Regions from separate parts of the Alteromonas gilva genome, predicted to be linked through region 2. Evidence: predicted binding sites of a transcription regulator. Region 2 holds the regulator's gene; each other region holds the start of a gene.
The links. Region 2 encodes FNR, which switches genes on or off when oxygen is low (the NO sensors DNR and NnrR bind a similar motif). Its sites were predicted from a motif close to TTGATCTAGATCAA; they were not measured.
Positions count from the first base shown of each region.

Region 1: ccoG (cytochrome c oxidase accessory protein CcoG) is a predicted target of FNR. The motif match lies at 4,783-4,796, and genes of this name have one in related genera.
Region 3: OIK42_RS00025 (OmpW/AlkL family protein) is a predicted target of FNR. The motif match lies at 2,550-2,563, and genes of this name have one in related genera.
Region 4: OIK42_RS08110 (glutamate-cysteine ligase family protein) is a predicted target of FNR. The motif match lies at 3,084-3,097, and genes of this name have one in related genera.

Region 1 is NZ_JAQQXP010000001.1:937,980-945,758, reverse strand. It holds gene OIK42_RS04220 (efflux RND transporter permease subunit) at 1-1,542, opposite strand, end outside; gene OIK42_RS04215 (efflux RND transporter periplasmic adaptor subunit) at 1,545-2,612, opposite strand; gene OIK42_RS04210 (NUDIX hydrolase) at 2,793-3,239, shown strand; gene OIK42_RS04205 (DUF3016 domain-containing protein) at 3,436-3,969, opposite strand; gene OIK42_RS04200 (hypothetical protein) at 4,169-4,543, opposite strand; gene ccoG (cytochrome c oxidase accessory protein CcoG) at 4,864-6,297, shown strand; gene OIK42_RS04190 (serine/threonine protein kinase) at 6,305-7,288, shown strand; cobalamin riboswitch at 7,393-7,607, shown strand; gene OIK42_RS04185 (TonB-dependent receptor plug domain-containing protein) at 7,665-7,779, shown strand, end outside.
Region 2 is NZ_JAQQXP010000001.1:2,300,502-2,308,280, reverse strand. It holds gene rssA (patatin-like phospholipase RssA) at 1-864, opposite strand, end outside; gene ttcA (tRNA 2-thiocytidine(32) synthetase TtcA) at 872-1,801, opposite strand; gene uspE (universal stress protein UspE) at 1,929-2,846, opposite strand; gene fnr (fumarate/nitrate reduction transcriptional regulator Fnr) at 2,956-3,693, opposite strand; gene OIK42_RS10050 (sulfite exporter TauE/SafE family protein) at 3,720-4,388, opposite strand; gene ccoS (cbb3-type cytochrome oxidase assembly protein CcoS) at 4,381-4,605, opposite strand; gene OIK42_RS10040 (heavy metal translocating P-type ATPase) at 4,615-6,996, opposite strand; gene OIK42_RS10035 (FixH family protein) at 6,996-7,487, opposite strand; gene ccoP (cytochrome-c oxidase, cbb3-type subunit III) at 7,580-7,779, opposite strand, start outside.
Region 3 is NZ_JAQQXP010000001.1:882-8,660, forward strand. It holds gene OIK42_RS00010 (gamma carbonic anhydrase family protein) at 1-415, shown strand, start outside; gene aroE (shikimate dehydrogenase) at 412-1,227, opposite strand; gene OIK42_RS00020 (group II truncated hemoglobin) at 1,226-1,672, shown strand; gene OIK42_RS00025 (OmpW/AlkL family protein) at 1,756-2,439, opposite strand; gene hemF (oxygen-dependent coproporphyrinogen oxidase) at 2,589-3,512, opposite strand; gene tsaC (L-threonylcarbamoyladenylate synthase type 1 TsaC) at 3,515-4,078, opposite strand; gene OIK42_RS00040 (DNA topoisomerase family protein) at 4,097-4,666, opposite strand; gene OIK42_RS00045 (DUF494 family protein) at 4,694-5,170, opposite strand; gene dprA (DNA-processing protein DprA) at 5,444-6,532, opposite strand; gene OIK42_RS00055 (LysM peptidoglycan-binding domain-containing protein) at 6,574-7,650, opposite strand.
Region 4 is NZ_JAQQXP010000001.1:1,829,943-1,837,721, reverse strand. It holds gene OIK42_RS08120 (M14 family metallopeptidase) at 1-387, shown strand, start outside; gene OIK42_RS08115 (zinc-dependent metalloprotease) at 528-2,825, opposite strand; gene OIK42_RS08110 (glutamate-cysteine ligase family protein) at 3,195-4,661, shown strand; gene OIK42_RS08105 (M14 family metallopeptidase) at 4,664-5,695, shown strand; gene recD (exodeoxyribonuclease V subunit alpha) at 5,741-7,627, opposite strand; gene recB (exodeoxyribonuclease V subunit beta) at 7,624-7,779, opposite strand, start outside.

The DNA.
Region 1 (7,779 bases), 1.4 Mb from region 2:
GTAGTAGCCACTCTCTAGTTTTTGGAAACGTTTATCCAGCCAGCTACCAAATCCGCTTCGTTCGCTTTTACGCAGCAAAAGCGAGCCCAGCATAGGAGACAGGGTGAGTGCTGTGACGCTGGAAAACGCCACGGCAGCCGCAATGGCCAGGGCAAATTCGGTAAACAGGCGGCCCACATTGCCATCTAAAAATACCAACGGCACAAACACGGATATCAATACCATTGTCGTCGCGATAACGGCAAACCCAACTTCACGGGTACCACGGTACGCGGCCAGTATGGCCGGCTCACCCATTTCAATGCGGCGGTGAATGTTCTCCAGCACCACAATCGCATCATCAACCACCAGGCCAATGGCAAGCACCATGGCCAGCAGCGTGAGCAGGTTGATTGAAAAGCCTAGCGCCAGCATCACTATAAACGCCGCTATCAACGATACCGGTACCGTGATCGCCGGGATGAGCGTTGCACTTAAGTTACCCAGGAACAAATAAATTACAATCACCACCAGCAACATGGCAATACCGAGCGTGTTGTAGACCTCAGAGATCGACTGCTCAATAAATACCGACGAGTCGTAGCTTGAGACAATAAAAATGTTGTCGGGCAACGTTTGCTTGATGCGCTCGATTTGCGCCCGGGCGGCACGGGCCACTTCCAGGGTATTGCCCTTCGATTGCTTGATGATACCAAGGCCAATCATATTAACCCCGTCACCACGGAATTCGGTTTCATCCTCTACGGCGGTGAGTTCTACCTTGGCAATATCGCCCAGTCTGACCAGGTAACCTTCAGCGCCAACTGCCACTGTCAGCGCCGCAAAATCATCAGGGGTTAAAAAGCTACGTGCTACCCGCACCTCAAAATCACGATTTAACGACTCAACCTGACCGGCAGGTAACTCCACGTTTTCAGAGCGAATGACAGCTTCGACATCAGCCACCGTCACATCCCGTGCGGCCATGGCTGTGCGGTCGAGCCATACTTTCATGGCATAAGTCCGACCGCCGCCAATGCGCACCCTGGCGACGCCGTTTACTATCGACAGGCGGTCAACCAAATAACGCTCAGCGTAATCGGTAAGCTCCATGGTATTTAAGTTGGTACTGCGAAGGTTAAACCACATGATGGGTTGTTCATCAGAGTTCGATTTGGACACTTCCGGCGGATCGGCCTGATCAGGCAAGTTATTCAGCGCCCGGCTCACCCGTTCGCGTACGTCGTTCGACGCGGCGTCAATATCGCGTGCGAGTTCAAACTCTATGGTGATATCAGAACGGCCATTGCGGCTGGTAGAGGTAATATTTTTGATGCCCTCGATACCGCTAATGCGATCTTCCAACAATTGGGTGATGCGGGTTTCAACGATGTTAGCTGACGCCCCCGGGTAATTGGTATTAATACTCACGATAGGTGGGTCGATATCCGGATATTCCCGCAACGACAACATCGAAAACGACACTATGCCAAAGATAATAAGCAGTAAGTTTGTTACCGAAGCAAAAACCGGCCGCTTTACCGATACATCAGATAACCACATATTTAGCTCTCCAATGTATCGCTATTGAGTACTTTAACCTGAGAGCCATCGCGCACGCGCAAGGTGCCCTCAATAATAATGCGCTCACCAATGTTCAGTCCTTCAACAACCTGCACCCAGCCCGGGCGACGTTCGCCAATTATCACTTCACGCTCACGCACTACGTTGTTTTCAGCAACCACATAAACAAACTGCTTGTCGGCATTGGGTACCAGCGCCTCTTCCGGCACTACCAGGGTGTCGAGCACTTGTTTTTCAATGGTAACCTGCATGAGCATGCCGGGGCGAAGCTCAGCCTGAGGGTTGTTGATAACCGCACGGGATAGAATCGAGCGGGTAACCGGGTCGACCCGCGAATCAATAGCGACAATTTCGCCACTGAACTCACGCCCCGGATACGCTACCGATTTCGCGGTGACTTTTTGCCCTACCGCCATGCTGGCGAGGTGATTCTCCGCCACATTAAAATCAACTTTGATAACACTGAGATCATCCAGCGTTGTAATCACATCGGCGGGCCGAAGAAGTGAGCCCACACTTACCTGGCGTATACCGAGGCTACCGCTAAATGGCGCTTTTATTTGCAAATCGGCAAGTTGTGCATTGGCCACCGAAATTTGTGCATCCAATGACTTTACCAGGGCTTGCTGCTCATCAAGCAACTGCTCAGACGCGGCACTGGTGCGGGCCAGGTTTTTAATACGTTTTAGCTGGCGTTTAGCTTCTTCCAGGCTTACCTGCAACTGCGCCACTCTGGCCACTTCTTCGACATCGTTTAACTGCACTAACAGCTGCCCTGCGTCGACTTTATCACCGTCTTCAAACAAGACCCGGGTAACGGTGTCGGTAACCTGCGCAGTCAATGTTACCGACTCGTTGGCTTTAGCAGTGCCCAGCGCATCAATTGTCACCGGGAACAGTCTTTTTTCCACCGCAAATACCGTCACCGGCGTTTGTTTTTGAGCACTTTTTTGCTCGCTGACTTGTTGTGGCCAATTGAGATATGCCAGCAATCCAATCAGCAATACCAAACCAAACAACAACGGTGACAGCTTTTTACCCAATGCCATAATGAATCCTGCTATAGTGACGCTACGTTTTGGTTAAAACAAGCAGACGTCGGAACCTGATAGTGAATGTTTTTTAGAGGTTTAATTCTACCTGATAACGCAAAGCCGGGGGCGCGTTTAACAGCTATTTTATGGGTTTTAACGCTTTTAGGCTGCCAGCCCGAGCGTCCAGCTACGCCAATGTGCAGAGTGGCGCATGATGCTACGCCCTATTCAGGGTCGTCCATGGTCAGTGAGGCGGCATGTTTAATTCGTACTCACGACACTGTTTTAATGGTCAGGCACCGATCATCGGCGTTGCTAGCCTTGCCATCCGGCGCCGTTACCCTACAGGAGTCGCCGCGCTGCGGCGCACACCGGGCAGTGTGGGAGAAAACCGGTCTGAATGTAGAAGTTGGCCGGTTATTAACCCATACCGACTCAGGCAACCCCGTGTTCCATTGCCGCAGTGAGGTGTCCCTGGCCGATTTGCCCGCCAGGTTCGAAGCGCCTCATTGGGCAAGCAGCAAAATTACCCGCATAGAAAGGGTCAGCCCTTTTGAGCTAAACCAAGCGCAACTGCATGAGCCCGACACCTTTATTCCGGTACGCGACGCATTTGTTCTCGCTCCGTCTCACATCGAATGATTCTGAGCTATGTTATTTTGCTCAATTTACTGCGGGCTTAAGGCATTTTTACCGACGAAATAGCACCCTAAGCATGCTGTCATCATCAGTTATGGTTTAAAGGCGGACATATCGGTGTTACAGGCAGGGACTAAAGTAAAAACCCGGCACGGTGGCCGGGTTTTATAGTAGCAAGATTAGTTGCGGTGTAGTCTCATTACGAGCTCGCCAGAGCACTATCGAACTCCTGGTTAAACCAGCGTTTAATCATGAATTTCTCATAAGCAAATGGCTCATTGGTGCGAAACCGCGCAGTGCTGTTCATAAACGACATATCTTTAATGCTGACCTCAGCCGATTTCATCACCTGTCCGCCCTCTTTCAATTCATAACTAAAAGCCATACGCGGGATAAACATCGACTCAATAATGCGAATGTCGCGGGCCCCCATGCCAAATGTTGGCCAAACCTGACCGGCCAAATCCAAATTCGTGACCGTTACATTTAACGTCTGCCCTTCCGGTAGTTGTTCAGCAAGTTTATTGAAATACTCATCCAGTTCTTTGAACACACGCTCTCTGAAGCGTTTGCGGGATTCATTGCCTGGCTTTACATCGGTATAAGACTCAGGCTCCTGCCAGGTAATCTCTACCAGCGGTTGTTCTTTCGATGAATTATCTTCGGCATAAACCCAGCCCGATAAACATGCTAATGCCGGGATTACAAACCATTTTGTGGCCAATTTTTGCATTGTTGACTCCTAGCAGATACGTTGAAATTGAATCTGTTACAGATAGCGACATTCCGATCAGTGACTAACACATTAACGCAATTCCGCCGTTATTGGGTAGTTAGAACACAATAACGCTAAAAAGTTTAATCCAAAAATAGTACCCGCTCACTGAACAGATTCTGAACGGGAAAAGAGGACGGGCCTGTCGATTGTCATGCTAAGCGTCCTTCTGACCGGAGCCTAAAATGGCGGAGCTATCAATTTCGGTGCACATTGATGCCAGTGTCGCGCCATAGACATAAGGGTTAATGTCATTGTTGATACAGTACGCATGATAAAAATACATGGTTTGCGCTCGTGTCGACAGTACTGAATCAACGTATTCCTGTTGATAAGGCCGCATAGCTGAATACTGTGCCGCAATCCCTTTTTTGATATCAGCAAGTTGCGCTCGCTCTTCGCGCATCGCGATTTCGGTCATCCAGTCACTCAGACTGACCTGAACATCCGCGAACAAAGACTGGACGAAGGGTAACTGCAACACCACCACTAAAATTGAGATTTCAATGATCAGTACAACTGAACGAAACATACCTGACGATACTCCTAAACTAATAGGATGAGTTTACTCAACAACGACATGTAAAAAAATCATGTCTTTTATACTTAGTTATAAAAGCGTTATAGTCCCGCGACAGTCAGTCTCACGAGCGCGTCTCTTGCCAGATAAGTATAAACCTAAAACTCATCAGGTGGCACTATGTGTGCAACGGTATGAAATGTTATAGACTATGCGCCGCAGTGAATTCTGAGCGACGTTAGTGGTTGTGTTTGATCTATATTAATTAAAATTAATATACCCTTTGGTAAACTACTACCGTAATCTTCTTCTGTTCAAATAAAGGTAGTCTAATGAACGATCAAATTCCGGTGAAGAACGTGAGTCCGGTAAAAGTTCACAAGCCAAAAAAGGTTGATGAGTCTAAGCGATACAACTCGCGCAGCCGGATATACGTTCGCGCAGTTAAAGGCCCGCTGGAAAGTTTCCGGCGTTTTTTTGGTTTCTTCTTTATTGCATTATTTGCAGCAGTACCGTGGATTCAGTACGACGGTCACCAGGCTGTACTGCTTAACATCGTTGATCAGCGTTTTACCATTTTCTCGCTAACATTGTGGCCGCAGGATCTGACATTGTTAGCATATATCTTTATTGTATCAGCCTTTGCGCTGTTTTTTGTTACCACTTTTGCTGGCCGGGTATGGTGTGGTTTTATGTGTCCCCAAACTACCTGGACATACATTTACACCTGGTTTGAAGAAAAATGTGAAGGTAATCGTAATAAGCGTATTAAGCTTGACGAGCGTCCAATGGACGTAGACAAGTTTTTACGTAAAACAGCGAAACATTCGGCCTGGATAGCTGTTGCACTGTTAACCTCACTGACCTTTGTTGGCTACTTCACGCCTGTTGGCTCGCTATTTATTAACTTCTTTACATTCGACGTGGGCTTTTGGGCTGGATTTTCGGTGATATTTTTTACCGTTTGCACCTATGCAAATGCCGGCTGGATGCGTGAAATTATGTGTACGCACATTTGCCCTTATGCGCGCTTTCAATCTGCAATGTTCGACAAAGATACCTTTACTGTGTCCTACGATCCAAACCGTGGTGAACAGCGCGGCCCCCGCTCCCGTAAACTGGATCACGGCGAGCTGGCCGACAAAGGCCTGGGAGACTGCATAGACTGCAACCTGTGTGTGCAGGTGTGCCCCACCGGTATTGATATTCGCAACGGACTGCAGTACGAGTGTATCAACTGCGGTGCCTGCGTAGATGCCTGTAATGGCGTCATGGAGAAAATGAATTACCCTAAAGGGCTCATCAGCTTCACATCCGAACATGAACTGGCTGGCGGCACCACACGAATCCTGCGCCCCAAGCTGATTGGGTACTTTGTGGTGTTGCTGGTAATGACTGGTTTACTGTTGGCAGATATTGTCACCCGCGTACCGCTTGAGGTTGATATCATCCGCGATCGCAACTCCTTGTACCGTGAAAATAACAACGGCGATATTGAAAATGTATACACCTTAAAAGTGCTAAACAAATCACAATCCACGCATACCTACACGATTAAGGTAGAAGGTTTCCCCGAATACGAGTACATTGGTGAACAAGTTGTGACTGTTGCAGGCGGCGAACTGTATAGTTTGCCCATATCAGTGGCAACCGACCCGCAAAATTTATCAGAGCGGGTCACTGAAATTTACTTTCATGTGTCAACAACGGAAGCTGATGGCAGTATCGTTGAGGTCAGTGAGCCTTCCAAATTCCTTTACCGATAGAGAAACCATGAAAGAGAGTGACTTTACTTTTGCCGAACTGTCACCCGATACGATTCTTGACGCACTTGAACAGTGCGGCATTTATCCGCAGTCCGGCCTGTTGGCACTCAACAGTTACGAAAACCGTGTGTATCAGTTTTTAAGTGATGAACAAAAGCGCTATGTCGTAAAGTTCTATCGGCCGGGCCGTTGGTCTAACGAGCAAATCCTCGAAGAGCATGCCTTTAGCCAGGCCCTGGCTGATGCTGAAATTCCGGTGGTGGCGCCATTAGCCCATGACGGTGAAACCCTGCATGCCGCGCATCAATACCGGTTTGCCCTGTTCGACTCGGTAGGTGGCCGTCAGTTTGAACTGGATAACCTGGATCATCTTGAATGGATGGGCCGCTTTATTGGCCGGATGCACAAAGTAGCCAGCAGTACCCCTTTTGCCCATCGCCCTACCATTACCATTGAAAGCTATTTAACGCGTCCGCGCCAGACTCTGGCGCAAAGCACACTGGTGCCAGAGAATCTGCACACCGCGTTTTTTACCATTCTTGATCAGGTCATTACCCTGGCGACGAATCAATACAAACCGTTTGGACTGATTCGCCTGCATGGCGATTGTCATGCCGGTAATATTTTATGGCGTGACGGACCGACTTTTGTCGATTTGGATGACAGTCGTATGGGGCCTGCGGTACAGGATTTATGGATGATGCTCAATGGCGACAGACCGCAACAACAGCTGCAGTTGGAAACGCTCATTGAAGCTTACGAAGAGTTCTGCGAATTTGACAGCCGTGAGCTGGCCTTAATTGAGCCCCTGCGTGCCATGCGAATGGTACACTATATGGCGTGGTTGTCTGACCGTTGGCAGGATCCGGCCTTTCCACGTGCCTTTCCGTGGTTCGCCGAGCAGCGCTACTGGGAACAACAGATCCTTGCCCTCAAAGAGCAATTTTCCGCCTTACAGGAACCGCCACTCACCCTTGGCCCCTACTATTAACGCTAAAGGCTTACGCCTGTCAGCCTGCAGCTAAAAACAGCGGTTCTTTGCAACTTAGCCATATCTTTTCACTTTTAAATCTATCGGTTTACGGTGCATGCCGATATAATCACGCCCGCAAAGGTGCCTAACACTTTCACGTTAGGATAATCGGGAAGTGAGTGAAAGTCTCACGCTGCCCCCGCAACGGTAATCACGCAGTTAGCTGCGATTCCCCTACGCCACCATTTAGTTGGGAAGGCGGGAATAAATATTTGTGGTCGGAAACGATCTGAATAGGTTTGAGAGCCCGGAGACCGGCCTTTGCCCGACGGCGGCACCGCGCCGCTTTTCATTCATCTTAGCGCTCGGCGGGAGTGCAACAAGAGAACAATTTATGACAATTCGAACTATTCCCTGCGCCATCGCACTGGCATGCGCAGCAAACTTTGCCTGTGCCCAGGACTCTGCAGTAGAAACCATTACCGTTACCGGCTCTCGTTTACCGGTAA
Region 2 (7,779 bases):
GGCCAGACGCATCACTACTTGTTCGCCTATTTCACACATTTCTGCACAGCGGTGAAACTCCATTAAACCAACATCTGACAACGGTGGCTCAATTAATATATCAGGCGGCTCACCGGCCAGTCGTGATCGTGTTACGCGCGCCTGTAGGATTTCCAGCGAACTGCTCATCACGCTTAAAATTCCTGGCGCTTGTTTACTGTTGTCTTTGGGTTCTGGCGAAAACCACTGACGTACAACATCCTGACTTTTCTTGAAAAAGTGTTCATTGCGCTCCTGAGTTTCGGCGTGCTTGGCGGTTTCCCGGGCAATACGCAGGGGCCTGAAATCTGCATTAAGATTCACCGCAATAACAAAATCAGCGCCTAACTGCCGGCATAAATTTACCGGCACAGGATTAACCACCGCACCGTCAACTAACCAGCGATCATTGTAGGCAATGGGCGAAAACAAGGCTGGAATTGCGCAGGACGCTTGTACTGATTTACCCACATCACCGGTATTAAACACAACTTCGCGGCCAGAATACAAATCAGTGGCGACGCAGGCGAAGGGCTTTTCCATTGACTCAAAGGTACTGGCACAAAAATCACTCGACAACTTGTCGAAGACCTTCTGACCACTGGCGAGACCACCACGGCGAATTCCTATTCCCATCAGACTTAAGGTTTGCCATTCTGTGAGCGAGGAGGCCCATTCTTTCAGTTCGTTAAGTCGGCCACTGGCATAGGCTGAGCCAACGTAGGCGCCAATTGAACAGCCGGCCACGACATCGATTTTAACACCGAGCTTTTCGAGTGCCTGGATAACGCCAATGTGTGCCCAGCCCCGGGAGGCTCCAGAACCTAGCGCAATGCCGATTTTCATAACACACCTATTCCGTCAAGTTTACAATATTGATGGACTGTGCAGGTTGTACAGAACGGTTTTCATCTTTAAATTCAGGAGTATCGAACGCTATATCACCCTCTGGCTCAGGCTTGCCGCTTGCTTTAATCGTTTTAAAGTCGTAAAGCTTGCTATCGGCAAGATGTGACGGAGTGACATTTTGCATCGCCCTGAACATTGACTCTATGCGGCCCGGAAAACGCTTATTCCAGTCCTGCAACATCATTTTGATGTTCTGTCGCTGCAAGTTTTCCTGTGAACCACATAAGTTACAAGGAATAATAGGAAATTCAACCGCTGAGGCGTATTTTTCGATGTCGGCTTCATTACAGTAAGCCAGAGGCCGAATCACCACATGTTTACCATCGTCACTGACCAGTTTCGGTGGCATGGATTTGAGCTTTCCGCCATGAAACATATTCAAAAACAGGGTTTCTAACATGTCGTCACGATGATGGCCCAAGGCTATTTTGGTAGCGCCGAGCTCTGTGGCGGTGCGGTACAAAATGCCGCGACGTAACCGCGAACAAAGCGAACAGGTTGTTTTGCCCTCGGGGATTTTATCTTTAACAATCGAGTAGGTGTCTTCCTCTACGATTTTGTAATCAACGGACAGACTATCTAAATACCCGGGTAAAATGTGTTCGGGAAAACCGGGCTGTTTTTGATCGAGGTTTACCGCTACGATTTCAAAACTGATTGGCGCGATGCGTTGCAGGTACATCAATACATCAAGCATGGTATAGCTGTCTTTACCGCCTGACAAACACACCATTACCTTGTCGCCGTCTTCGATCATGGCAAAATCTTCGATGGCTTTGCCCACATTGCGGCGCAAGCGTTTCTGTAGCTTGTTAAAACTGTATTTTTGTTTTGATTTTGTGGCGGCAGAAGCGCTGTTAACCTGTAAACTCATGATAGTTGCTGACCCGTATTACAATGGCGGCATTATACGTGAAGGGCATAGCAGGCGTCATCCTCAGTAAAGAAAAGAACCGAAAAAAGACGCGCCTGCAACGGATAACTGCCGCTGGTCATGCTTTTTAGCTGATAGGGCTTTCAAAACCTTCTGGCTTCACTGCCAGTACATCACAATTGAGTTCGTCTATAACGTGTTCGGCGGTATTGCCGATTAACGCCGCAGATAAACCAACCCGGCCTACGGTGCCAATAATTACCAGCTCGGCGTCCAGATCCCTGGCAATTTGCGGAATGACTCTTTCTGGCAGTCCTTCTTTCACATGGCAATTATCCAGAGGTATCGAAAATCGTTTGCTGTGATGTTCCATTTCTTCCAGATGGTGATTTTTAACCGATGCATTGTAAGCGTCAGGGTCAAACTCCGGTACTTCTATGGCGATGTTAAGCGGTGTGCCGGGAAAACAATTCGCCAGGTGAACATGGCCACTCAAAAGGGTCGCGTAATCCTGAGCGATAGTTGTCAGGCGATCGTTGAGCTTTGCATGCTCCCGATCTTCGGTGCCGACGTTAACCGCGGCAATGATTTTGCCATCCTGCGGCCAGTCGTGCTCTTTTACCAGTAGCACAGGGGTAGGGCATTTGCGGATCAGATGCCAGTCAGTAGGGGTAAAAATGACTGAGCGCAAGCTGTCGTGAGAACGGGTTGCCTTTACAACGATATCCATGTCTTTCGCCATGACGTACTTTATGATGGCTTCATAGGGGCGGTTGTTCCATTCAACGGCTACCTCAATAGCGGCCTTGTAAGGGGCAAGCTGAGCGGCCAGCCATTCGGTTCGTTCTTTAACCACAGCCTGGCGCATAGCCTCACGCTCTTCACCGGATAACATGGTGGTCATTTCGTAGGAGAAGTCGTAGATAGTCATAAACGCGGTAATGGATGCACCGGTTCTTGCAGCAAGTTCTAACGCTCGCGATATAGCAGGTTGAGTATCGCGTTCTGGCTCAACGATGGCCAGGATACGGGTATATTCAATCATAATGACGCTCCTTGTGAAGGTACATTATGAGTTTATGTCGGGTTTCGCTGTTTCTCCAGTTTCTGGTTTGCGTAAGATCAATATCAGGCGTAAAAAACAGTCAGCATGATCAGCTGACTGTAGTAGAGGGAATATCCATGCTATGAAGCTTTTTATCCATGGCGTCAAAGTCGATAATGGTAATGAGTTTACCGTTGACTTCGATAATGCTCTCTTTTTGGAAGCGGGTGAGTAACCTGGATATTGTTTCAACCGTTAAACCCAGGTAATTGCCTATTTCGTTACGCGTCATACTCAGATTAAACTGTTTGGGCGAAAAACCGCGCTCTTCGAAGCGTTTTGACAAGTGCGCTAAAAAGTAAATCAGGCGTTCTTCGGCTGTGCGCTTATTGAGTAACATCATGAGATCATGATCATGCTTAATTTCAGCGCTCATGAAACTCATAATCTGATGACGTAACTTCGGCAATTGCACCGACATTTGATCCAGTGTTTCGTAGGGCAGCTCGCACACCATAGCGGTTTCCAGCGCCTGAGTGTAACTTTGATGGGTGTTTTCCCGCAGGGCATCAAAACCTATGATATCACCCGGGAAATGAAACCCAATGATTTGTTCTTCGCCGTCTTTACTGGTGACAAATGATTTAAATGAGCCCGCTCTGACAGCGTATAAAGAACGAAAGCTATCGCCAGCTTTTACCAGCTTATCATTTTTATGCAGCGGCTTTTTGCGCTCAATAATATCATCCAACGAATCCATTTCTGTTTTGTTCAGTGAAACAGGCAAACATAAATGGCTAAAACTGCAACTCTGGCAATGAATAGAAAATTCCGAGCCTTTTGTCATAACAAACGTTCCCTTTTGAGCCTGGCTCAATTAATACTATCTAGTGTTCGATAAATCAAGAAAAGTGCATAAAGTATAAGGCCTGATGCGACCATTATACGAGTATTGTGTTGTTGCAACAGTGTCATTAACCAACCCGCGCCAATACTCACCGATATCAACGCCGGTAAGGTGCCCAAACCAAATGCGGCCATCGTTAGCGCGCCTTGCAGCGCGTCACCTGATACCATCGCCCAGGTTAAGGTTGAGTACACTAAGCCACAGGGCAGCCAGCCCCAGATAAAACCATATGGATAAGCCGATAACGGACTTTTAAACGGAATAAAACGTTTCGACAGTGGGCGAATACGTTTCCATATCCCCTGACCGAGCCGCTCTATACGCGCTAAACCCCGCCACCACTGCGCTAAGTAAAGCCCCATAGCCAGTAGCATTACGGCGCTTAGTATTTGAAACACCGCCAAACCGTTTTTTACTGAGGCCTGGGCAATTTGCCCCAAAGCCCCGGTGAGAAAGCCAGCAATAGCATAGCTGGTTATACGACCGAAATTATAACTGAGTATATAAGGCAGCGTGGCATTATGGCTGGGGATTGCAGCGCGCAAAGCGCCGGCGATACCGCCGCACATACCAACACAATGAAGAGAGCCTGCAAGGCCCACTAAAAACGCCGAGATATAGCCAAAATCATTCATTATGTGACGCTGTGGAATCCGTTTTTTTGGTCGATGATGACTCACTTGATGTGGCTTTGCGACGCTGCTCTTCGGGTAAATCATCGTCGAACAATATGCTGTATCCCTGGCGCTCCAGATCGTCAAACTGGTTAGAGCGAACGGCCCAGAAGAAGATACCTAACGCCACCGCCACAAGAATTATTGCCAGTGGGATCAATACGTAAATTATACTCACATCGCTACCTTATTTGAGTAATCGCGTTGAGTTAGAAACCACAATGATACTACTTAATGACATGCCGATCACGGCCATCCAGGGTAAAAGCAGGCCAGATACTGCAAAGGGCAGGATCAACAGGTTATAGCCGATTGCCCAGAGCATGTTTTGACGTATTTTGTTGCGGGTACGCGCAGCGATATCAAGCAGGGCGGGTACGGCAGACAAGGAGTCGCTTAGCAACACTACATCAGCGGCATTACGGGCTACATCATTGGCATTACCTACCGCTACCGAGACATCGGCGCTGGCTAATACAGGCGCGTCGTTAATGCCGTCGCCCAGCATCATGACCTGCTCTCCCGCGGCTTGCAATTGCTGCACGGCACGATACTTTTGCTCGGGCGTTAAGCTACCAGTCGCCGTTGTCAGGGGCAGATGGGCCGCCAGCGAATCGACATTTCGCTGCGTATCACCGCTTAGCAGAATTAGTTTGTATTGGTTGAGCAATGCCAGCGTGGCGGCGGTATCCGGTTTGAGACCGTCTGCCACCTCAAACGCTGCTAAACACTGACCCTCGCAGGTTAAGAATACATTCGCCGTTATAGGCACTGTTTGCGCATCTGTGCCGGTAAATGCTGCCGAACCAAGATGCCATTGCTTATTGCTGACCGTACCGCTGATACCGCCACCGATATTGACCGCAAAATCGCTCACAGTCAGCAGATTATTACATGAAAATGCCTTGCCAATTGGGTGCTCGGAACGCGCCTCCAGGCTTGCAGCGACAGCAAACAAATGGGCGGGATCCTGCCCGGTTAAATACCAGCTTTGTACGATGCTGAACTTACCCTCGGTGAGTGTACCGGTTTTGTCCAGCGCGATAGTACTGATAGTGGTTAACTGTTCGAGTGCATCGGCCCGTTTGAGTAATACGCCTTGCTTATTGAGCCTGGCCATTGCACAGGTGAGTGCTGATGGCGTGGCGAGCCCCAGTGCACAAGGGCAGGTAGCCACCAACACCGCAATGGCAATCCAGAATGCCTCGTCATTACCTTGCCAGTACCAGTAGGTATAGGTCGCAGCGCTGATGAACAATACAGCAACAACAAAATACCGTGAGAACGTATCGGCTAATTGTGCCGCCTTGGGCTTGTTTGCCATCGCCGTTGATTGCAAGCGGATGATTTGATTAACCAGGGCATACTTGAGTTGTTGATGAACTTCGACGATAAGGGTACTTTTTTGATTCACCGTACCGCCATAGACCGTTGCGCCCACCTGTTTTATCACGGGTTCGAACTCGCCGGTAAGCATGGCTTCATCGATGGCCGAACTGCCTTCAATTATGCGTCCGTCGATGGGGATGGTATCACCGGGTTTTACCACCACTTTGTCGCCTGGCAGCAGATGCTTGGCCAAACAGGCGGTAATATTGCCATCCGCGTCCAGACGCTGGGCGGTAACAGGGATGTACTGCATCATATTGGCTGAAATCTGGGTAGCGCGGTGTCTTGAGCGGTGTTCCAGGTAGCGACTTAGCAACAGCAAAAAAATAAACATGCAAATAGATTCAAAGTACACCTCGCCACTTTGCAGTAAGGTGGCTTTTAAACCCGCAATATAAGTGCCGAACACGGCGATGGTAACCGGTACGTCCATGTTGACAGTGCGCGCCGAGATGGCTTTGATGGCGCCTAAATAAAACGTACTGCCCGAGTAAAATACCACCGGTGTGGTAAGGACCAGAGCTACCCAGTAAAAATACTGCCGGGTTTCACGCTCAATACTGCCAAACAAATCAAAATACAAGCCTGTCATCAGCATCATTACCTGCATGGTCATCAGTCCTGCAAGGCCGAGCTTTTTTAAAAACTGTTTTTGTTCACTCTGGTATGAGGCTTCATGTTGATCCGGCTGGAAGGGCAGAGCGGTGTAACCAATTTTCTTCAGTGCGTTTAAAATACCACTTAACTGGATAGCGTCAGGTAACCAACTAACGGCGGCGCGCCGTTCTGAGACATTCACTGATACCTGAGAAATACCGTTCACCCGTGCCAGTTGTTTCTCTATCAGCCAGCCACAGGCGGCGCAGGTAATGCCTTCTACGGTCAGTTGGATTTCTTTATGAGCACCGTCGTCGTAAACGAAATCTTCCTGCAAAGCAGGATCGTCGTACACCGATAACTTCGACAATGTATTTTGAAAATTAACATCACCTTGTGCGGCAGGCTCAGTACGAAACTGATAATAATCTTCCAGGCCGTTATCCACGATAGCTTCGGCGACAGCCTCACAGCCCGGGCAACACATCACCCGGTCCTTGCCTAATACCACGGCGTGGTACTGGCTTTGAGGATCTGCAGGCAGACCGCAATGATAGCACTCAGAGCTGGTGTCGGTAGTCATCAGGGTATGAATCTGATTGCGCCAGTGCGAGGGAAGCCAATGGTTTGTTGGACTTTCCACTTCTCATCGAGTGGAGTTAAGGATACTTGCCACTTACCCGCCGTGTCCTGCTCCGTATAGCCACGATAAATGCCGCTGGCGTCGCGGGTAAGCAGAATAGAAAAGTCTTTGTCCTGCAGCGTCACATGGTAAAAGTTCAGTTTTAACGCATTGCCGGTTGCCGGAATACCACTATGAAATTGCAGTGCAATTTCGCCGCCATTAACTGTCAAATCGGTCATGATCCCTAAACGTCGGGCCGCTTCCACTTTGGCCATGGTGGCGTTAATAGCTTTACCTTCTTTGTAATAGTCATCGACCACCAGCGAGTCGTCAGTGTTGGTCGCAAAATAAACGACAAAGTAACCCACAATAAATGACGATGCGGGCACCGCAATCAGAAACCATGGCCAGAAATATTTATACCAGGGCTTCGTGTCAGTTGTTTCCATTACCACAATACCTAATGAATGTTTCGCAAAAGAGGGGGTATTCTCGCATAAAAAAGCCCCGTAAAAACGAGGCTTTTAACGATTACTAACAATTAGTGAGACAAGCTGTAAACGTAAGTTGCTACAACATGAATTTTATCTTCACCCAGGGTTTTCTTGAACGACGGCATAACACCATTTCGACCATAGGTCAGGGTTTCCGTAATGGCTCGCTCAGACCCGCCATACAACCAGATGTTGTCGGTGAGGTTAGGCGCACCCAGTGCCTGGTTACCTTTGCCGTCCATACCGT
Region 3 (7,779 bases), 2.3 Mb from region 2:
CGCACGGGGTGACGTGAACTATATAAAGATAGGTGTTCGCAGCAATATACAGGACGGCACTATTCTTCATGTTACCCGTAAGTCTGCAGGCAACCCTGAGGGTAATCCGTTAATTATTGGTGATGATGTTACCGTTGGTCATAAATGTATGCTGCACGGATGTGAGCTGGGTAATCGTATTCTGGTTGGTATGGGCGCGATTGTAATGGATGGTGCCATAGTAGAAGATGATGTCTTTATTGGCGCCGGTACTTTAGTGCCCCCTAACAAGCGGTTAGCGAGCGGCTACCTGTATGTGGGTAATCCTATGGTGCAAAAGCGCCCGCTAAATGAAGCTGAATTGGCCTTTTTAAAACAGTCAGCGATAAACTATGTTGAGCTCAAAAACGATTATCTGGCCCAGGAGGGCAGTTAGCTGCCACGCAGAAAATCGATAACGCCTTCGGTATCGGGTTGCTTACCCGTCCAGATAGCAAATGCAGCGGCCGCTTGCTCCACCAGCATGCCAAGACCGTCACGCTGCTGGGTGGCGCCGAGTGTTGCGGCATGTTGCATAAATACCGTTGCCCCGCCATCCTTGCTGTACACCATATCGTAGGCGAGTTCACAACCGGCTAATAGCCTGTCTGGTACCGGCGGTACCTCACCGGACAGACTGGCTGAGGTTGAATTTATCACCACGTCGTAATGATTGAGTAGTTGAGGCGTATCTACAGCTCTCACCTTGTCATTATCGGCTTTGTTGGCAATAGCGGCTGCTTTGCTGACGGTTCTGTTTAATATATCTAACTGCCCTACTCCAGCATCCAACAACGGATGTACAACGCCTCTGGCAGCCCCACCAGCGCCTAAAATCAATACTTTGGCGCCAGCCAGATTGATACCGGCAGCGTGTAGATCGGCAACCAGGCCGATACCGTCGGTATTAAATGCACAGAGCTCGCCATCATCGTTGTACATTAACGTATTAGCCGCCCCTGCCATTGTTGCCGCCGGATTCCGATGTACAGCCATGGCGTACGCCTGTTCTTTAAAGGGCACGGTGACGTTACACCCCACGGCCTGTGGATCGGCAAAAAACGCGGCGACCGCTTCGGCAAAGCCATTAACCGGCGCTTCACGCTTTTGGTAAGAAATCTGCTCCTGACTCGAATTGGCAAACATCTGGTGAATTGTTGGTGATAAACTCTGGGCTATAGGATTTCCGAATACGGCAAACTTTTTCATGGGATTACAATCTATACTGGCTAAATTGGGGATCAGTAAACAAACTACTGCGCACTCTACTGATGTTGTTACACCCTATCAAGCAATTGGTGGTGAAAAAACCGTCCTGACTCTGGCAAACCGGTTCTACGACATCATGGAACAGGATCCTGTTGCAGCGGATTTACTCGCCATCCACCCACAACCGTTAACCAGAATACGACATGTTTTTTATTTGTACCTGACCATGTGGTTGGGCGGACCGAATCAGTATGAGCAAGAGCGCGGGCATCCGCGTCTTCGCGCCAGACACTTACCCTATACAGTAACACCAGCGCTAAAAGCACAGTGGATGTATTGTATGCGTAAAGCCATGTATGAAACCGTCGACAATATGCAAATTGCCGATCAGCTATTAAAAGCGCTCGACCAACTCGCTGACCACATGGTTAACCACGAGGATTAGTCCTAAAAAAGCCCTTCAAAGAAGGGCCAAAGGGTAGTGCGAAACACTTTTATAATCTGCTTGAAGCAAACCAATTAAGCTACTTAAAACTTATAGCCCATAGAAAGCGTAAAGACATAGGGGTCAATATCCACATCGACACTGCCTGCCACACCGGCAACCGTGAACTCGGCGGTGGTATCAATGGCAATGTAACGGGCCGATGCATTAACCAGCCATTTCTCATCGATTTGATAATCGAAGCCAATCTGACCAGATAAACCGAAAGAGTTATCTAATGACAGGTCGCTAAAGGTTTGCTCTTCACGTGATGAGGTAAAATCTTCATCGAAGAATATAGTGTAATTGATACCCACACCAACGTAGGGCGTAAATGCACTTTGTGTATCAAAGAAGTACAAAGCGCTGAGCGTGGGTGGCAGGTGCGTGACTTCAGCCAGTTTACCATCACCCAGGCCAAGACCATTGTCGGCAGTATTGATCAATGTTACGTCATGGCTGAAAGGCGTAGCGGCGAGCACTTCGATACCCCAATGCGCATCGAGCATATAAACCAGATTAAGACCAATTTGTGTATCAGAGCCGACTTCTGCACCCATCCCCACGTTACCGCCCAGCGCGTCAACGTAGACATTGCCTGAATCGTCGTTGGGGCTAACCGTAGTTAAACCAGCACGTACAATTATATCTCCGGCATCGTGGGCCATTGCGGCGGGGACACCTGCTAGTGCTCCAAGCACTATTGTCGCCAGAATTGATTTTTTCATGTTGTATTTTCTCACTCGTTAAGTCAATGGCTGCACTTTACGCTTCCGGCCAAATAAAAATTTGATCTAAAACAAGTTTAAAAATACGTTTTGAAATCTGTAGGTTAAGCTTGATCCACGTCAAGAAACCGGGGCGAACTGTTTGGTTTTTACCAGTCGGTTGGTGTAAGCCAGCTCTGCAGCTTTGCTTCGGCAGAGCCTTTGGGTGCCTGGTACCCATATTCCCAGCGAGCTAACGGCGGCATTGACATCAATATTGACTCAGTGCGCCCGCCGGTCTGCAGCCCGAATAAGGTACCGCGGTCATACACCAGATTAAATTCGACATACCGGCCGCGTCGATAGAGCTGAAAATCCCGCTCCCGCTCCCCGTATGGCAGGGTTTTGCGCCGCTCTATAATAGGCACATAAGCATCAAGATAGCCGTTGCCTACTGCTTTCATATACGCAAAGCATTGTTCAAAGTCCCACTGATTGAGATCATCAAAAAACAAGCCGCCTACACCGCGTGTTTCATCGCGATGCTTTAAGTAGAAATACTCATCACACCATTTTTTATGATCGGCATACACATTATCACCAAAGGGTTTGCAGAGTTTTTTTGCCGTGTCATGCCAGTGCTGAACATCCTCTTTAAACGGGTAAAAGGGCGTCAGGTCAAAGCCACCACCGAACCACCAAATGGGCTTTTCACCGGGTTTTTCGGCAATAAAAAAGCGAACGTTGGCATGAGAGGTAGGAATGTAAGGATTATGCGGATGAATAACTAATGACACCCCCATCGCCTGAAAACTTCGGCCTGCCAGTTCGGGGCGTGATGCCGTTGCTGAAGCTGGCATCTGGGTGCCAAAGACATGGGAGAAATTAACCCCGCCCTGTTCAATGACCGCGCCATTTTTAATGACCCGCGAGCGACCACCGCCACCTTCTTCCCGCTGCCAGGCATCTTCTTGAAAATGGCCCTTACCATCGGCCAGCTCCAGGGTATGGCAAATATTGTCCTGCAGAGCCAGTAAAAACGTTTTTACTGAGTCGATAGCCTGTTGCGTATCCAGCGAAGAAGCAGTCGTCATAATTAGTTCCGAATAATTGCGCCGCTCAGGGCATCGCGAATGGTAGATGGTTGTTGCGCGCCGCCAACTTCACCATCAATATAGTGCACCCTGTCACCAAAATACGCCCTGGCCTGCTGCTGAGTTACCGCTGGTGCCTGTCCGGTTAAATTGGCGCTGGTCGATACGATTGGTCGACCCAGCTTTTCGCATAAGGCCCTGGCACCCTGATGCGCCGTTACCCGCACGGCGATAGCTTCATGTTCACCGGTTATCCAGCCAGGTGCAGTGGCTGACTTGGGCAGCAACCAGGTCACCGGTCCCGGCCAGCAGGAAAATATACTAAAGCGCTTGTCCTGTGGGATAGCGTTGTCGTTAACATAGGGCAGCAGCTGAGAATAGTTTGCGGCCAATAAGATCAGGCCCTTTTCAACCGGTCGCTGCTTTAAATCCAACAGTGCCATAACAGCGTCTTCGTTGTTAGGATCACAGCCAATTCCCATCACAGCTTCAGTGGGGTACACCAATAGCTGCCCGTTCTCAAACGCTTCAATATCAGTATCCTGATGCACCGATTCAACGCTCATTTACCACGACCTCTTTAATTACTCTTGTGAAGTAGCTTCATCTTTCGGCTCTGTATAGCCACACAGGGGTTGTGGGCAAGCCAACCGCCCTTTCTTTTCGATCAGAATTTGCCAGTTACAGTCTGGGCAGGGTTTCTGAACGGGAGCGAAATTTACCACATAACGGCAAGCAGGATAACGGTTGCATGCAAAAAATCGTTTGCCGTATTTATTGGTTCGGTCAATTAAGTGGCCATCATGGCACTTCGGACAAGTCACTGTCGTATCAGACTGCGGTTTGGCGTTTTCGATGTGGTGGCATTCGGGAAAGTTAGTACAGCCGATGAACATGCCATAACGGCCTTTTTTGATGGCCATGGCAGCGCCGCATTCAACACAGCGGCTGTCCTCCATGACTTTTAATGTCGTGGTTTGAGTATCGTGAAGGGGTTTGGCGTAGTGGCATTGCGGGTAGCCACTACAACCAATAAAGGGCCCGGTTTTGCTGTTACGCACACGCAGGTCTTTGCCGCAGTCCGGACATTGCCCGAACTGTTGCTCCAGTGCGTGCTCGTGCGCAGCAAACAGCGAATGATCTATTTTAGACACAAACCTACACTTCTCTAAACAACGTAATTAGTGAAGTATACCGTCATGCTCTTCGAATAACAGATCTTCCATTTGTGCATAGGCATTTTCTTTGCCTGGTACGTTAAACAGTACCATCAGCACAACCCATTTGAGATCTTCTAAACAAAATTCCGGAGAATCAATCTCCATCACCCTGTCGATGACCATCTCGCGGGTCGTGGCTTCTAACACGCCAACTTGCTCCAAGAATAACAAGAATCCCTGACACTCAACATCGAGGCGCATTTGCTCCTGCTGAGTATAAATACGGCTTAGGCTACTGGAAACACCCTTGCACAAATAGGGGTTAATGTCGGTTTCTTGTAACGCAGCGAGCTTTTCTAACCACGCCAGCGCCTTGTAAATCTCATCGTGATGAAATCCTGCGCGGACTAACTCTTCGGTGAGTTCATCCTGATCAACCCGAATTTCGGTTTCACTGTGGATAAAATTCTCGAAAAGATACATGAGGATATCGAACATAGCATTTTCCCCCTCAATTTGCGGCAATTGTGTTACGCACTATTGCCTAACGTCGCAAACTCTATTGTAGTGATGTGGCCTTTTTTCAAGTGTAAGACCAGCGTTGCGTACGGTTTTGATGCAAAAAACTATGGCATCTGACTTCAAGTTATCTAAAAATTGGGTTAATGCCAAGTTTTAGGCCAACTTTTTTATCAGCCACTGTAAAACAGCATAGAACGAAAACGCCTCTCCCCCCCCCTGTTCGGGTTGTTGTGAGTACCGGCAACGGCCCTATAAACGCATGTAGCCACCAGGCACCGCAGCAACCAAGCCGCTTATTTCTAACTCCAGCATAACCGCCATGATTTTAGCCACTGGCATACCTGAGCTTTGGGCTAACTCATCGACACTTGTCAGCTCTGCATCAACTAACTCAAGTAAAGGGTGATCAGGCGCCGCGTCCATCCCATCATGGTTACTTTCCCTGGCCTCTGCTGCCCAGGCATACTCCTCAATAATATCCTTGCTGCAGGTAATCAGCTTAGCACCCTGTTGTATGAGGTGGTGGGGGCCCGCACTTAAACGACTGTTGATGTTGCCCGGTACCGCAAAAACATCGTTATCTAAACCGGCCGCCAGATTAGCCGTGATCATTGAACCACTTTTAATCTCGGCTTCCACCAGCACAACGCCTTGCGACAGCGCTGCGATGACCCGGTTACGACGTGGAAAATGATACGGCTTAACAGATACCTCAGGGGCAAACTCGGATACCAGGCAGCCTTCGCATTCAACAATGTGTTGTGCCAGATGCGTGTGCGTGCGCGGGTGCAGGTATTTTAACCCACCGCCCAACACCGCAACGGTGCCACCTGCTGTAGGATAGGCCCCCTGATGGGCAGCGCCATCTATCCCCAGGGCCAGACCGCTGGTCACGGTAATGCCGCTGGTGCCCAGTTCAGCGGCAAGGCGACGCGCCGTGTTTAACCCCTGGACGGTTGCTTTTCTACTCCCGACAATAGCAATTTGCATGGCATGTAAACGCGCGGTATTGCCGCGACAAAATAATACCAGTGGGGGCGACTCAAGTTGGCGTAAGCGGCTTGGGTAAGCCTCTGATGCAATATCAATAACGGTGTGTTTGGGGTCGCTTTCAAGCCATTGCTCAACCGCATTAATCGCCTGTTGAGGGGCTTTAATCAGGTTAATCTCTTGAGGCCGGAGGCCCAGCGCTGCCAGCTCGCTGACGCCAGCCTGAAACAGACTGTTTACGTTGAGTCCGCTATTTTGCAGTAACGCCAGCCAAAACGCTGGCGTTCGCCGGTGTATAACACTTAAACAACACCACTGTTGGGTGGTAGCAGTAAACAAGTTTTGCATATTCTCTTCCGTAACCTGACCCGGTCACGGCAGAGTCAGGGTTAAGGCTGGGCCACTATATTGCCGCTTCTGACCATTTCACTGGCCCGGGTTATAATGCCGTAGCTGGCCCGGCTAAATGTACTGAATATCACCAGCTCCCCTACCTTAATAGCGGGCTGCCGGAACGTTGAACTGCTGTCAAAAATAGTCAGAAGCGAATTATTTTCGCTGGCGTACTCAGGGCTTTCACCATCGATAATCGTTGGCCCCTGTTGATAGATCCCCATCACAGTACCGGCGCTGACCTGCGCTGCACCCAGGTCAACAATGACAATGTCGTGTTTACCCAGTAACTCGTGTTGATGCAGGCTGCCAACAATAAACGACCGCTGAGACTGAGTGGCCGCCACCAGTGCCATGTCGGCACCCGATTTAGGCTCAGTATCCAGCAGTTTGTCACCTCGCTTGGCCTCGGCGTTAGAGCCGGCAATTTTTACCAGCCATTCGCCTTCGGCGCTTGCTTCCACCATCGTGGCATCGGCAATGTGATGCACCTGAATACCCAACACATTGCCGTCGAGATCCGTAATTGTAGATTGCTTACGAATAACCCGATACTGATCGTTAGCACGGTCGTTACGCCGACTCATGACCAGATCATCACTGGCAAAGAGCATGGATGCCTTTTTATTGCCCAGCAAGTGAGGCAAGTTGTCATAGCTGCCGGGGTCGATAATTTCATGCTGCTGTATATAGGGCGCTATTGCTGACCAGGGAAGCAGATTAATCGGGTTTAGTGATTTGACTGTTCGTTCGGCATCAGGGGTCAGCGTTACGCGGTTTTTTTTGCTGGTCACTTCAAGCACCGGTTCACCGTCAATAAAACGAAGCGTCAGGACATTGCCCGGATAGATAAGATGAGGATTAATAATCTGGGTATTATTGCGCCATAACTCGGGCCACAGCCAGGGCTTATCCAGGAACATACCGGCAATGTCCCAAAGCGTATCGTTTTTCTTTACCGTATACTGAGTTGGCGCATCGGGTTTAATTTCCAGCCCCTGTGCCAGTCCGGCAGTCAGGCCAAGTATTAAACCGGCGCATAACGCGGCCCATTTTTTGATTTGTTTTACCATTATTCCCCCTCGCCAAAATACCAGAGCAAGCCAGCACCTTGTTGTATTATTAGCGCACAATCCCCAATTAATCAGTATAGAAACGATTAATACTGCACGAAAAGGTGCTTTAAGCTAGAATACGTGGTG
Region 4 (7,779 bases), 470 kb from region 2:
CAGGAGGTGATTGATTTTGCCGAAGGCGAAATTGATGCCACCAGTATCATCAGCTACCTCACCGCTAAAGGGTTATTGCCGGAAAGCAAAGTAACCCCTGCCAACATGACCCGTATAGGCGTCGCGCTGGCGGATTACAAAACCCTGTATACCGACTGGGGCGGCATGGTGGAATATTGCGCCAGACCGGGTCAACACGTTAAGGAGGGCGAGCTGCTGGCCAGGGTACTCAATATTGATGAATTGGATAATGACAAGGGCAGCAAACCTGTTTATGCCCCCTGTGATTTAATCCCGATGCTGCATTTCCCGTCAGCATCGGTACTCAGCGGTACCCAGTTGTATAAGTGTTTTACCAACTACTTTACATTGAGCGAAGGCAGCTAACCCCACCGGTACTTGCCTGGTTTGCCGCGTTGACGCTTTAAAGTTTTGACGCAGCTTACACTTTTTGTCGCTCATCGTTGCGATCAGCGTTAACACAAAAACCCCGGCCTGATGCCGGGGTTTGAGTTGGATTGTCAGGCTTAAATCGGTGAGCCCGGCGGAAGTGGTTTCACACTAAACGCTAACGGCCATTCACCGGTTTCCCAGTAATGCTCAAGATAGTGTTCCAGTGCGCGGTAACCCGGCACATCATCTTCATCTTCGAGCCATTCGGTCAACGTCATTAACTCAGCCGTGATTGCCAGCTTCACTTCAGGCGCGGTGTCTTTGCCCTGCAAGGTCTGCATAACACTTTGTAACGCCACCAGCTGCAAGCGCGCAATCAGATTACTGTTGGCACGCTGCTGGCGATAAAAATGCACCGAAAAGATTTTACGAATTAAATCATCCACGCCAGGCACACTTGACTGGCGGCTATGCTGATATACCAAGCGGTTAAGGCGTTCTGGGTGCAATAACAGTTGCAGGCTAAAAGCGGCTGCGCTTTCGGCCGCTGAAATGGGGTCAAATACGCGACCCATGCGGCCATTAAACTGCTCGCGGGTTTCGGCTTCGGCAAAAACAGGCGGCGTAATTAAATCTAACAACGCATCCGGCATGGCCAGCACCTGTGCCGTTGAGGCATCGATAAGCCGGGTCATGGCCTCCACCTGGGTCTCGGGTGCTACCATTTTAACGCCCCGGGGCTTCGCGTAGTCGCCTTTGTTTTCATACTGGTAATGAATGCCGGCGACCTGTTTGGCCACGGCCTCGAGCTGAAAACGGTGCAGCAAATACACCGGCACTAAGGCGTTTTCCAGTGACGACAGACTCTCGCCGGTTTGCAGCGTATCCAGCCCCATGTTGCTCAGGGCCAGCTTACGTACCTGCATGAGGTGGTCGTATTGCGCCAGCGGATTTTCGCCGTTGTCCCATAAGTGCCCATCGGCCGATGCGTGACGCGACGCACGTACATCGGCGTCCGACTTATACTTTAAGCCCTGTTCGCGGGCCGCGACCACCATTGATTCAAGGGCTTCACGGGTATTGGTATCGTCAGCAAAATCCTGATAACCATAGGCAATAACGTAATTATCCCACTGCCCCATGCCAACGTCATAGGCATCAGCCAGTGATAACTCACCGTTTTCTATATCGATTTTCGGGTGCGGATAATCCATCACCGACTCACGGCCATTTTCGCTGGCCGCAAAATTATGGGCAATACCCAGTGTATGGCCTACTTCGTGAGCCGATAACTGGCGAATGCGCGCCAGCGCCATTTCTTTTTGTGCTGTCGTCGCGTTGCTATCCTGACCAAAAGGACTGGTTAACCCCAGCGCAATCAGGTAATCCTGTCTTACCCGCAACGAGCCCAGGGTAACGTGACCTTTAATGATTTCACCGGTGCGCGGGTCAACCACCGAAGAGCCGTACGACCAGCCCCGCGTAGCACGGTGAACCCAGTTGATGACGTTGTATCGTACATCCATCGGGTCGGCATCTGGTGGTAGCACTTTTACCTGAAAGGCATCTTTATAGCCTGCTGCTTCAAACGCTTGATTCCACCAGCTGGCGCCGTCTTTTAACGCGCTCATCACTGGCTCGGGAATACCCGGATCGAGGTAATAAACAATAGGCTCAACGGCTTCGCTGATCGCAGCGCCGGGATCTTTCTTGGCCAGTCGGTGACGACGTATATACGCTTGCTCAAGAGGCTCGGTAATCGGCGCCGAATAATCCTGCCAACTGTGCTTCCAGTAGCCCGAAAACGGATGAAAAGCCCGCGGTTCATAGCCATCATCAGGCAAAGCAACAAATGAATGATGCAGATGCACGGTGACACTGTCTGCATCGGGAGTGACCGAACGCAGGTAGCTACCGGTGCCGTTACCACCAAAGGTCACCAGGGCTTCCAGCTCAGTATTGAGCGGAAACGCTTTGGTTTTTTCCATATAAACACCGCTGCGACTGGCATCGGGTTTAAAGCTGCCCTGATTGCTTGACTTAAGACGTTCTGCAATACCGTGAATGTCGCTGAAAAGCTGCGCGGTATAATCAATCAATACCGAGTCATCGTTACTCGCTACAATGGTGAAACCGGCAATCACCGAGTCGGCAAAGGCTTCATCGATACTGGCTTTTTCGGCCGGATTGTCGGCACTGGCCCGGTATTCGGTATTGAGTTGTTTAAGTAAAATTTTATTCCCGTAACGTTCAAACTGCACCAGACGGGTTGCGCCCAACTGGCCTCTGTCCAGGCCAATATCGTTAGAGCCTACCCCTTGCGGTAAGCTTGACTGAAACAACAGCGGCTGGTCCGTGGCGTCAATTTGCAAAAACACTTTATCTTCGCTGCTGTCATAATAAACAGGTATAAAACCCGCTTGTTTTTTCATGCCTTCGGTAAAGGAGGCAATCGTCTCTCCTTTAACCGGTGAAAACCCTGTTATCAACAGGCTCACAACCAATACCAATACTCGCAACAGAGCGTCCTCCAATAATAATGCTGAACAAAACGGCAGTACTGTTAAGCTACCTAATCGAGACGGGTAAATCCAGTGACACCTGACCAAACTACCAACAACACCGATAAACGACCAACGGTTGATCGAGCGCAAGTGCCTATATTAAATACAAATTAAGTCTTTTCGCGATTGATCTGCATCAACGTCACCAGACAGTTTACTAGTACTCTGTACATCCTGCTTCTACACTTAACAGGTCGACAAAATTCATTAACTGATTAGAGTACCTACCGGGATGTTATGGGCATAAACTTTGAACAACATGATTTTACTGATCAACAGCGTGCAGAATTCAATCAGCGAGTGCATCAGCAACTGTCTGAGATGACGGCTGAACTCACCCGGCCCTGCTATAACAACCCGCAGGTCAGTATCGGCGCGGAGCTGGAACTTTACCTGGTAAACCAGCATTTCACGCCGGCCCCTTTAATTGAGCAGATGCTCGAAAAGGCCCGCATGGAAGGCCTGCAGGAAGAGTTAAACCAATACAATATCGAATTTAACCTCAAACCGGTTAACGCCGGCGAGGCGGCCTTCAAAGCGCTTCAGGCTCAGTTAGATAAGGCCTCGCAAACGCTCGACCAGACCGCGGCGCTGTACGACGGTCATGCACTGTCAATTGGCATATTACCAACTCTGGATAGCAGCCACCTGACCGACACCTACATGACCAACCGGCCTCGTTATCAGGCGCTTACACGAGAGTTAACCCAACAGCGGGGAGCCCCTTTTGACATTGATATTCATGGCCAGGACGTGGTCAAAACCACCAGCGATGATGTTACCATGGAAGGCGCAAACACCTCTTTTCAACTGCACCATAAAATTCCGCTAACGCGCTTTACCGATGCGTTTAATACCGCCCAGCTGGTGACGCCTCTAGTGTTAGCCATCGCCGGTAACTCGCCCTTTTTTATGGGTAAACGGTTATGGCAGGAAACCCGGATTGCGCTGTTTAAACAGTCCATTGATTATCGCCATACCAATGCCACCGAATGGCGCCAGCCCTCCCGGGTGACTTACGGACATGGCTGGCTGCGCAACGGTATCACCGACTGCTTTACTGAAAGCGTGTCGTTATATCCGCCGTTATTGCCAGTGCTCAGCGAACGGCTCAATGCCCCGCCAGCCCCCTTTACCGAGCTCAATCTTCACCATGGTACCGTGTGGAGCTGGAACCGCGCCGTGTTTGAGCCCGGCGAACAGGGCCATGTGCGGATCGAATACCGCAGTTTACCGGCCGGGCCGACGAATCAGGATATGCTCGCCAATGCAGCGCTGCAAATTGGTCTGGTTGAAGCCTTGTCGCCGCACTGCGAAGAGTACTTACAACGCCTGCCCTTTCAGTATGCCGAATACAATTTTTACCGCTGTGCCCAGTCGGGTCTGAACGCCAAAATACTCTGGCCACACCCACAACAGCGCAGTCTGAAGGAACATCGGGTCACGGATATTCTGGCTGATTTATTGCCGCTGGCCGACGAGGGGCTGGCCAGGATAGGGATCAGCCGGGCGGAGCGGGATTATTATCTGGGTCTCATAGAGCATCGGCTGGCCGCCCGTCAAACCGGCGCCACATGGCAGCTGAATACTTATCAGGCGTTAACCGAACAGCACGGTGAGCAAGCAGCCCTGGTGGAATTGTGCCGACGCTATTATCAGTTAAGCCACAGCGGTCAACCTGTAGCCCAGTGGGAGTCACCATAACAATGAGTACGGCTACATTCATGGCATTGCCCGGCTTTAAGGTGCTTAAGGCCCCCACACCGGCAGACATCGCAGAATCCAGCCTGGCCTTTTTGCACCAGCTTGGCCAGCCGAGCATTATTACCGTGCCCGGCCAGACCCGCGCCAAACGCGCTGTGACAACCTTATTGCACGGCAACGAACCATCAGGTTTTCAAGCTATTCACCGCTTACTTCGCGCGGGTTTTAAACCCTACGCCGACACAACCTTTATTATTGTTTCTGTTGAGGCGGCCCTGCGAGAGCCGGTATTTACGCATCGGGCACTGCCTGAAAACCGTGATATTAACCGCTGCTTCCGGCCGCCTTACAACGACGTCCCCGGCCTGTTAGCCAGGCAAATTCTTGATTATCTGGTAGATCTCAGTCCTCACGCGATTGTCGATATCCACAACACCTCGGGCAGCGGACCCGCCTTCAGTGTGGCGACCCGGCAAAGTCGTCAACACCAAGCCCTGGCGTCACATTTCACGCGCTGGTTTATTCACACTGATATCGAACTGGGATCGATAATGGAAGTGCCTTTTTGCTGCCCCATCATCACAATTGAGGCAGGCGGTGCCATGGATGAACAATCCACGGCCAATGCGTTTGATGGTTTACACTCTTTTTTAAGCGCTGAGGATGTGTATCAGCCGCGACAGGATATGGATCTGCTATGCCAGCCCAAACGCCTGGAAATTTGTCCCGGGACGAGCCTGGCCTATGCTGAGCGGCCGGTATTTGGTGCCAACGTTACCATGCACCAGGATATCGAGCGGCATAACTTTGGCGTGACCCGGCCCGGCGACATACTCGGTTGGCTCGACCATCATAAGCTCGCGCATTTTCGCCTTACCGGCCAGCAACCGAATGAATTTATCGATGACTACTTTCGTTTGCAGGGCAATGCACTCACCGTTGCCCGCCCATTAAAACTGTTTATGGTCACTACGCGTCCGGACATCGCTGAGTCAGACTGTCTGCTTTACTTTGTCGATACCGATAGCAGCTAAGGTCATGTCAGGCCCGGTAATCACCACAGGTAACTCAACAACGGGTTATTCGAAAGCCTGACGTAAACGTTCAGCCAGACCGGTTTTGCGTTGCTGCTGGTGTTTAACCGCTTGCTGCAATATTGTCTCGCTGGTTACTAACAAAGCGCCCTCCTTCGCCCGGGTCAGCCCGGTATAAATAAGCTCGCGGGTATAAATACCGGCCGCATGATAAGAAGGCGCTTGCGGCAATAACAGCATCAGACGGTTAAACTCCGAGCCCTGGGATTTATGGATTGTCATGGCGTAAACCGTTTCATGACGTGGTAAGCGCATCAGCGGAACCGAGCGGTATTGATGCTCAGCGCCGGCAAACCAGGCTTTCAACACGCCTTGCTCGTCCGGCCAAATCAGCCCTACATCGCCATTATACAAGCGCTGTCCGTGATGATTTTCGGTGATCATTACCGGCCGACCGCGGTAGATGCCGCGTTGGGCCGCCCCGGGTGTAAGCAATCGCTCAATCCGGCTATTAAGTTGTTCACTGCCATATTCACCCTGACGAAACGGCGTCAGCCAACGCACCGACTGCAGTTGTGCCATGGCTTCGGCAAGTGTAGCGGCACCGGCAATGCCACCAAACCAGTCACGGACAATAGCATTAAACTGCGCGTCGATAGTATTAAACGCACATTGCGCCACACCATTTAACGCGTCTTTTTGCCGCGCATCGGCGCTGCCCAGTTGCTGCCATAATCCGTCGACAACGCCGCTGTTGATGGCCGCCGCCACTGCTGCCAGCTGACCACCAAAGCGCTGGGCACGTTTAAGTTCAAAGTGCACCAATGGCGTCGGGTGTTGCTGTGTGTGGCGCGTTAAGGCCGGTAAGTGCGGGCACAAGGTGGCCAGTTGTGCCGCCGTGCTCTCATCGACACCGCTCTGTGCACTGCGGCCAAAGGCGGCAATAATATCGCCTAATACATTACCGGCTTCCACCGAGGGTAACTGCCTGGGATCGCCCACCAGGATGACCCGGGTGTGGGGCGCCAGCGCCCGGAACAGACGCGTCATCAGGGCCAAATCAATCATCGAGCTTTCATCCACCACTATCACATCGGCGGCAATGGTATTACTGGCACTGTGGCGGCTATTTATGCCCCAGCGCGGCATACCGAGCAAACGGTGGAGTGTCATAGCCGGCTGGCTCAACTGCGCAGTATAGGAGGCCAGCGCAGGTGACCGGGAAAATTGGACCAGCGCAGCATCCATTGACTCACTCAGTCGCTGGGCGGCTTTACCAGTGGGCGCGGTTAACACTATCGACAATTCACCCTGCCAGGCTACCTGCAACGCCATTAACAAACGCGCAATCGTATAGGTTTTACCGGTACCCGGGCCACCGGATAACATTGCAAACGGCCGGTTGATACATAATGCTACGGCCACCTGTTGCCAGTCTTGTTCCTGAGTATTGCTTTGCACAGTTGAAAACAATACCGGCCACACGTCTTTTAGCTGCTGTTGTTGGCGGTCGGTGAGCGTTAAAGGTTGGCAGCGCTGGCTGATTTGGGTCACTAATTCCTGTTCAAACTGCCAGTACCTGGCGGTATATAACCGTGTGTCCTGTAAAATCAGTTTGTTATTGAGTGGCGCTGCCGCACTGAGCGCAGTGGCTTGTTGTATAAGGGTATCGAGCGCGCCAAATTGCCAGCCGGTATCGGGCTGTCCGGCATGCTCAAACCAGCGAGTTTCGGCTATATCCGTCAGTGACAGGCAACTGTTACCGGCTCGTTGCGCAGCGCTGAGTGCCAGTAACAGGCAAAAAATTGCCTCGTCACTGCCCGTTGGCAGAGTGTCACCGCCCCGCTGCAGCATCTCGCGGGCAAAAAAGTAGTCAATGGCTTCGATATTAGCAAATTGTGCGCTACAGGCGGCAAAGTCAGTGTATTTCATTGGTCTTCCCCGACGCTGCAGGACTCATCACCGATGCTATCGGTGCTGGTGCACCGGGTTACATTGCCGGTTAATGCCCGTTCCATATCGGTCAGTAAGGTTACCGACAAGGGATGATAAAACACCCCGCTTTGCGGCGGGTGGCCGGGCGC